2 regions of the Vibrio celticus genome follow, and region 1 is predicted to be linked to the other one. Evidence: riboswitches for the same ligand, from Rfam matches in the RefSeq annotation. Region 1 holds a riboswitch; the other holds the start of a gene.
What was found. A riboswitch is a leader RNA that binds a small molecule or an ion and turns the genes downstream of it on or off. The one in region 1 is predicted to bind cyclic di-GMP.
Positions count from the first base shown of each region.

Region 2: it holds a riboswitch for cyclic di-GMP, as region 1 does, so the genes downstream of both, gbpA (N-acetylglucosamine-binding protein GbpA) here and OCV19_RS10430 (TfoX/Sxy family DNA transformation protein) in region 1, are expected to answer to the same signal.

Region 1 covers NZ_AP025463.1:2,315,989-2,320,076, forward strand. Annotated here, with positions in the region: gene torD (molecular chaperone TorD) at 1-645, shown strand, start outside; gene purR (HTH-type transcriptional repressor PurR) at 961-1,965, shown strand; cyclic di-GMP riboswitch class I at 2,136-2,221, shown strand; gene OCV19_RS10430 (TfoX/Sxy family DNA transformation protein) at 2,349-2,939, shown strand; gene OCV19_RS10435 (IS3 family transposase) at 3,011-3,892, opposite strand; gene OCV19_RS10440 (transposase) at 4,005-4,088, opposite strand, start outside.
Region 2 covers NZ_AP025464.1:1,038,610-1,042,697, forward strand. Annotated here, with positions in the region: gene aroG (3-deoxy-7-phosphoheptulonate synthase AroG) at 1-609, opposite strand, end outside; gene OCV19_RS20600 (DUF3820 family protein) at 923-1,138, opposite strand; partial or broken gene OCV19_RS20605 (DUF3313 domain-containing protein) at 1,243-1,353, opposite strand; gene OCV19_RS20610 (hypothetical protein) at 1,454-1,807, opposite strand; cyclic di-GMP riboswitch class I at 2,131-2,220, shown strand; gene gbpA (N-acetylglucosamine-binding protein GbpA) at 2,293-3,759, shown strand; gene cyoE (heme o synthase) at 3,870-4,088, opposite strand, start outside.

The sequences.
Region 1 (4,088 bases):
AAAGATACGAAAGCGTTCAACGAGCAAAGAGCAGAAATATACTGGTGGCTATCAAGCTTATTTGCCAAAGAGCTCACTCAAGAAGAACTCGATCACTACCACTCTGTTGAAATTCGTTCTTTCCTAACTGGTTTAGGCGAAAATGAGACACTAAAGCCAGCGATTGATAAGTTAGTGGATGCGCTGAACCGCCTACAAACACGTGAAGATGCTCAGCTAGAACTGTCTGCAGACTTTTGCGACCTATTCTTAAAGACAGATAAACACGGCGCTCTTCCTTACGCTTCAATGTATATCGGCGAAACTGGCCTCTTGAATGATAAGCCAGCAAAAGATATGGAAGAGATCATGGCTAAACACAACTTAGTCGTGAACCAAGATCTAAAAGAGCCAGCAGACCACATTGCTATTGAACTCGATTTCCTTGGTAACTTAATCATTCGTTCAAACGAAACGGATATTGAAGAAGAGCTAGAGAATTCATTTGCCGTTCAACAGCAGTTTATCGAACAACAATTGCTGACTTGGGTACCAAAGTTCAACGTGAAATGTCATGACGTTGATGAATTCGGTTTCTACGCCTCCGTCTCATCTTTGCTACTCGCATTCTGTCAATTAGACACTCAATATTTAGCCGGTGAATAGCTTATTGGATGACTAGGTAAATAAATTCAGCAGAATGTGACAATTCACCCGGATTTCTGGGTGAATTTTATTGCGAGTAATTTCTAGTCAGTCTAAAATTGTGACCGCAAACGATAAAATATGAAACATTCACGAAATGCTATGCTTATTAAAGTTCAGAGCATTTCGGTGTTAAGACAAGCCGCTCAATAGCGGTTTTTTGTTTTTTAGCACTTTAGTACCCAAAGAGCCCTACAAATTTAAGCTCTTAGTTAGGTAGCTTAACGGCTACTTTATTCCGTACTTTGGGAAAGTAGCTTCTAATAGGATAAAACCATGGCCACTATAAAAGATGTCGCTCGCTTAGCCGGCGTATCAACAACAACCGTTTCTCACGTAATTAATAAAACTCGCTTTGTTGCAGAAGCAACTCAAGAAAAAGTAAACAAAGCCGTAGATGAACTGAACTATGCACCAAGTGCTGTTGCTCGTAGCTTGAAATGTAATACAACACGCACTATTGGCATGCTAGTGACTCAATCAACTAACCTATTCTTCTCTGAAGTTATCGATGGTGTTGAAAGCTACTGCTACCGTCAAGGTTACACTTTGATCCTGTGTAATACGGGCGGCATCTATGAGAAGCAACGTGACTACATTCGAATGCTTGCAGAGAAACGTGTAGATGGCATCTTAGTTATGTGTTCTGACCTAACTGAAGAACTAAGAGAGATGTTAGACCGTCACGCTGACATCCCTAAAGTTATCATGGACTGGGGTCCAGAGAGCTCTCAGGCTGATAAGATCATCGATAACTCAGAAGAAGGTGGCTACCTAGCGACCAAATACCTTATTGAACGCGGTCACTCTAAGATTGCATGTTTAAGTGGCCACTTAGACAAAGCAGCATGTGTTGAACGTATTGCCGGTTACAAGCGCGCACTCAACGAAGCAAAGATTTCTGCTGATGAAAATATGATCATCGAAGGCAACTTTGAGTGTGATACGGCTGTTCTTGCTGCAGAACAAATCGTTGAGATGGAAGATCGTCCAACGGCAGTATTCTGCTTTAACGACACAATGGCACTCGGCTTAATGAGCCGACTGCAAGAAAAAGGCATCCGCATTCCTGAAGATATCTCAGTGATCGGTTACGACAACATCGAACTCGCTGAATACTTCTCTCCGCCGTTAACGACAGTTCACCAACCAAAACGTCGTGTTGGTAAGAATGCATTCGAAATTCTATTGGAGCGCATCAAAGACAAAGACCACGAAAAACGCGTCTTCGAAATGCACCCTGAAATTGTTGAACGAAGTACAGTTAAGACGTTAAATTAATTGATAATTCGAGTTTAATTTCATCAAGCGCACCTTTAGGTGCGCTTTTTTTATCAGCAACCATAATGAACCCTTATGCATAAATGAAAGATCATTAATTGAAGCAATGTCACATTTTGAAATATCAACTGTGAGCTTCATTCAACAAAAACTTTATTCTATTCAATCAGTCACGCACAGGGCAAACCACTCGAAAGAGTGAGACGCAAAGCTTCCGGCCTAAACCACTCGTTGGTATGGTAGCGGGGTTACCGATGGCAAAATGCAGTAACTACTAATAATTTAGTAATTTACGGCTTATTGACAATTTAATTGCAACATTTTGCTAATCTCTCGGACCTGCTTATTTGGTGGCGTAGTTCAAATACACCGAGATAAATAACATGGATAAACCGATACTAAAGGACTCGATGAAGTTATTTGAGTCCCTAGGAAAAATAAAATCACGCTCAATGTTTGGTGGCTTCGGTCTTTTTGCTGATGACACTATGTTTGCTCTGGTTGTAAATGACCAGTTGCACATACGCGCAGACAAAGGCACAACGAAACAATTCGAACAACAAGGGTTTCAACCATACGTCTACAAAAAACGTGGTTTCCCTGTCGTTACTAAATATTTCGCTTTACCTGAAGGCCTCTGGCAAGATCAAGAGAAAATCTTGCAGCTTGCAACCACGTCTCTAGGTTTTGCTAAAGAAGAAAAAGCTGAGCAGTCTTCTGCCAAGCCGACCCGACTCAAGGATCTGCCTAATCTTCGACTCGCTACCGAGCGTATGTTGAAAAAGGCAGGGATCGATTCTGTAGAACGTTTATATGAATCTGGCTCTGTAAACGCATTTAACGCCATCAAAGAATCGCATGCGTCTTCTGTCAGTATTGAACTACTTTGGGCGCTAGAAGGCGCGATCAATGGAACACATTGGTCTGTTATACCTCAGCAGCGTCGTGAAGAGCTTATCAATCGCGTCAATTAACTTTGTCAGTGCAATCTATATACATAACTAAGCCGCATTTTGAAGTGACCCCATAAAGTTGGACATTTCTGTTAAGCGGCTTTCAAGGCCTGAGTTCGATATTCTATCGGAGTCAGGCCTTTTAGTTTCACTTTTATACGTTTGGTATTGTAGTACTCGATGTATTCTTTAATTTGCTCTATCAGAGCATCTGCATCTTCAAAGCTTTGGTTGTGATACATCTCGGTTTTGAGTAAAGCAAAAAAGTTTTCAGCAACAGCATTATCCAAGCAGTTACCTTTTCTCGACATGCTTTGCGTTAACCCACTCTCCGCTACCTTTTTCTGATACTGTCGATGGCGATATTGCCAACCTTGATCGCTGTGTATAATTGGCTTTGAGTTGGGTTTAAGCGTTGATATAGCCTCCGTCAGCATATCCGTGACAAGCGGCAAGCAGGCATTTTTGGCCACTCTATAAGCTACCACTTCCTGAGTAAACAAGTCGACAACTGGAGACAAGTATACTTTCTGCTCTTTGACTTTGAACTCCGTGACATCAGTTACCCACTTTTCATCGGGTTGAGTCGCACTAAAATCTCTTTCAAGCACGTTGGGAGCAGCTGTTCCAGACTCTCCTCGGTATGAACGGTACTTTTTAATCCTGACCGTCGATTTAAGGTTGAGCTGAGCCATAAGCCTTTGAACCGTTTTGTGATTAAGCGCGACCCCCTGATTTTTTAGTTCTAAATGAATACGACGATAACCGTATCGGCCCTTATGTTCATGATAAATTGACTTTATCAACCGCAGCTCACGTTCGTAGCTATTTGGGCGCTTGCTCGTTTGAGCCTGATAATAAAAGACACTTTTTGCCAGCTGTAGAGTCTGCAGTAAGTGCTTCAACGGGTACTTGCCTTTAAGAGTTAGAGCTATGACCGCTTTTTCTTTGTTCGACGGTTTTTCCTGCTCCAACTCTTCCAACTTTTTAAAACAGCATTCTCGGTTCGTAAGTAGACTAACTCCTCTTTTAGCTCCTCAAGTGTCATTTCATTATCAGGCTTAGTGGTTCGTTGAGGTTGCTGTTTCATTGAGGGTCTTCCTTTCTGGCGCATTTTGAGCCCCTTGATACCGAGCTCATTAAATCGTTTGAGCCAGACAGAGAGTATCC
Region 2 (4,088 bases), on a different replicon from region 1:
GCTAGCAGAGCGAATAGCATCTGTTGCAATCTTGATGTTGCCATCAGTACCATTCTTAAATCCTACTGGGCAAGATAGGCCAGAAGCCAGTTCGCGGTGAACTTGAGATTCTGTAGTACGTGCGCCGATTGCACCCCAGCTGATTAGGTCAGCAACGTATTGAGGCGTGATCATATCTAGGAATTCGCTTGCCGTTGGCATGCCCATGTCAGTTAGGTCCAGCAGTAGCTTACGTCCTAGACGAAGGCCATCATTTAGCTTGAACGTATCGTTCATGTACGGGTCATTAATTAGACCTTTCCAACCAACAGTTGTACGTGGCTTTTCAAAGTAAACACGCATTACGATTTCAAGGTTATCACCAAGTTCGTCACGCAACACTTTCAAACGCTTACCGTACTCAAGAGCAGCTTCTGTGTCATGAATAGAACATGGACCTACAATAACAAGCAAGCGGTCATCGCTCTGATCTAAAATATTGTGGATCGCTTTGCGGCTTTCAAAGGTTGTAGAAGAAGCAACTTCTGTCGCTGGAAACTTTTCTAAAACAGCAACAGGGGGTAATAACTCTTTTACTTTGTTAATTCTTACATCATCAGTCTGGAACATTGCTTACTTCTTCCTTTTTTCTATCCTTGAGCTGAATGTACGTTGTCTCACGTCACTTTCTATCAGCACTAATCTTCTTGTTCCTTGTAACTTAACTAGTAAAAACTCTAGTTTCAATCACTAATTAAAAATAAACGCAATTTTTTTTGTGTTTTATATTTAAAACACCCTGTATACCATTATTTACACGCTATCGATTGCGTATTTTATAGGAAGGTAAGAAGATCCATCCTTCAAGCTTCATCATGCATGTGAAATTGTGTCGAACTTAAAAACAAAAAAGCTCACGTGAACAGCGTGAGCTTTTATTTAATTACATTCTTTTCAATGGCTTGACGACACTATCAAGCCCTTCAATTTTCAGAGCAAGGCACAGTTTTAATAAGTCGCCGAGTTCACCAGACGGGAATCCCTTTTTATCGAACCACAGCAAATATTCTTCAGGTAAGTCAATCAGTGTACGACCTGCGTACTTTCCAAATGGCATCTGCATTCGAGCCAACTTAATCAGGTTCTCTTTCTCTAGCATTATTCGCTCTTTCTATGCATCATCTATGTTGTGTAGAGTATCACCTAAACGTTCAACCCAATAGTTGATCGCGTCTTTGGCATCATCCAGCAAGTCAATCATGGCTGAAAATCTTCGTAGCTGGTAAATTTAGTAGCAGTTCTAATTGGGCCGCCTGCACAACCAAACAAGAAAATGCTGGTTGCAACAAGCAAAAGGACTTTTAAAGAGTTCATAACGCACTTAGTTAAAATTAAGGAATCTAACTAAGTATGCTATACCCTATGTAAAAAGGTTGTAGAAAAAGGGGGTTAAAAATCAGAGCTAACTCTAAAATCAATCATGTTGAACAGTGTGTGCGTACTCTACAATTACCTGATTTCCTTCAATATAAGCATTTTGGATCTCACCATCAACACTCATTCTACTTTTCAGGTAGACCACTTTAGGCCCAGACTCATTGCCCTCTTTCAGCGAGGGGAATACATTCCTTGGTTCCAAATGAAGTAAACGACAAAAGTGACTAATGAAAGACATGGTTAATGGCGTCTCCCCTCTTAGCACTCTTGAGAAATCAAGCTGGTTCATGCCTAGCTTTTTTGAAAACTCCATCTGCGTAATTCGCATTCTCGATTTTTGTGACATCCACGTTTGATACAACGCGTCTCTGTCTAGTTCTGTGAATTCCATACCGGCTCCTTTATATAATTCATACCAATCAATTGTCCGGTTTTTCATACATGGCGTGTCAGGGTTCGGTTAGTGGAAACCAAAGGTTTGGTTTTGATATGCGCACAATTGTTGTACAGAGCGAAGCGAAACAACCCAAATTCATTCACTAAAACGATTAGAGCAAATGCTTTCTTTATTTATATCAATAATTTATACGTTAACGAACTAAACATATAGCAAGTTAATTTGTATCAAGAATTAAAAGTTCGAGATTGGCATTCCACATTTCAATCGATTGATTCGCATTTATAAAACTGGTTGGCTACATTTCGATTGCTCAAACGCACTTCTGGCAAACTATTTGAAAGAATAGGACGCAAAGCCACCGGTCTGTCGACAAATATTCTGTCTATGATAGCGGGGCCGCCACTTAATAGAATTTAAGTGTAAATGCATGCCGGGGTGCTCTCTTTTTTGTCGGCCAAATACAGTAAGGACAAATAATGAAACAACTCCAAAAAAAATCACTCATCGCGCTATCGCTTCTTAGCGTAAGCGGTGCAAGCTTCGGTCACGGTTATGTCTCGGCATACAACAATGGCGTAGCTGAGAGCCGTATTGCCCTATGTAAGTTCCCTGCAAGTGATACGCAAGAGAAAAACACCAACTGTGGTGGTATCCAATACGAACCACAAAGTGTAGAAGGCCCTGAAGGCTTCCCAGAAGTTGGCCCTGTTGATGGGAAAATCGCCAGTGCGCAATCTTCTTTAGCAGCAGCACTAGACGAACAAAAGGCAGACCGCTGGGTTAAACGCCCTATCAAGTCTGGTTCTCAATACTTCGAGTGGACATTCACAGCTAACCACAAGACTCGCGATTGGAAATATTACATTACTCAACCCGACTGGAATCCAAACCAGCCGTTGGCTCGCAGCTCTTTTGACTTAACGCCATTCTGTGTTGTTGAAGGCAATATGGAACAGCCACCGATGCAAGTCAGTCACTTGTGTAATGTGCCAGAGCGTGAAGGTTATCAAGTGATCCTTGCCGTATGGGATGTAGGTGACACTGCAGCAGCTTTCTACAACGTTATCGACGTGAAATTTGATGGCGACGGCCCTATCATTCCTGATTGGGATCAAGGTGGTCAAATCAACCCGACACAAGACCTGAATGTTGGTGACGCTGTTTATACGCGTGTATTCGACCAGTCTGGTGAGAACGCTTCATACAGCACTGAGCTTGTGATTGAAACTTCTGAACAAGGCAAAGCCAATAACTGGTCTTACGCGCTTGCTTCTAAGATCAACCAAGAGCAGACGCAAATCAAAGCAGGTCAATTGAATGACCAAGGCGATTTCGCACCCGTTTACGGCACGAATCCTGTTTATCTAAAAGCAGGCTCTGGCTTTAACAGTGTCGAAATCGGCTACAAGATTGATACTCCAGAACCCGAGCATGAGCTTGAAGTAACGGGCTTAGAATCAGAGTACATTATCGATGAGAGCCAACCTACTCAGCTTGATCTTACGTTAGCGGCAACAGGCGATATCCAAGCTGAGCTTACCGTGTACAACCATCACCGTGAAGCACTTGCATCTCAGAAATCGGACCTAACAGACGGACAAGTTGAAGATGTTCAACTGACTCTTTCTAAGTCTGAAGCTGGCCACCACATGCTTGTGGTTGTGACGAAAGATGACCAAGGTAACTTAGTGGATCAGAATACGCTTGATTTCCATCTAATGGATGAGCAAACACCGCCACCAGCGGGCGATTACGACTTCGTGTTCCCAGAAAGCATTGAATCTTATACTGCAGGAACAAAGGTTCTGAGCAGCGATGGTGGTGTTTATCAGTGTAAAGAGTTCCCATACTCTGGCTACTGTGTTCAATGGGCTCCAACAGCAACTCAGTACGAACCAGGTGTAGGTTCACACTGGCAAGATGCTTGGAACAAAGTGGACTAATTGTTAGCGAGTTACTTACTTTCAAGTATGTGAGCTTGTGTAATTAGCCAAACAAAAACGGATGCCCAGAGCATCCGTTTTCTTATTCAGCAACAGCAGAAATGCGGTTATCAAAGTAGATAGTGGTCTGCCAACAGAGCCACAAACAAGATCATGAGATGATAGATGGAGAACTTAAAGGTCTTCATCGCCATATTAGGCTCATCACGATATTTCAGTATCCAAGCGTGATAAACAAACCCACCGTTAAGTACCAATGAAGCGCTCAGATATATCCAGCTGCTCATGCCAACCAATACAGGCAATATACACACGATGCTAAGCAACAA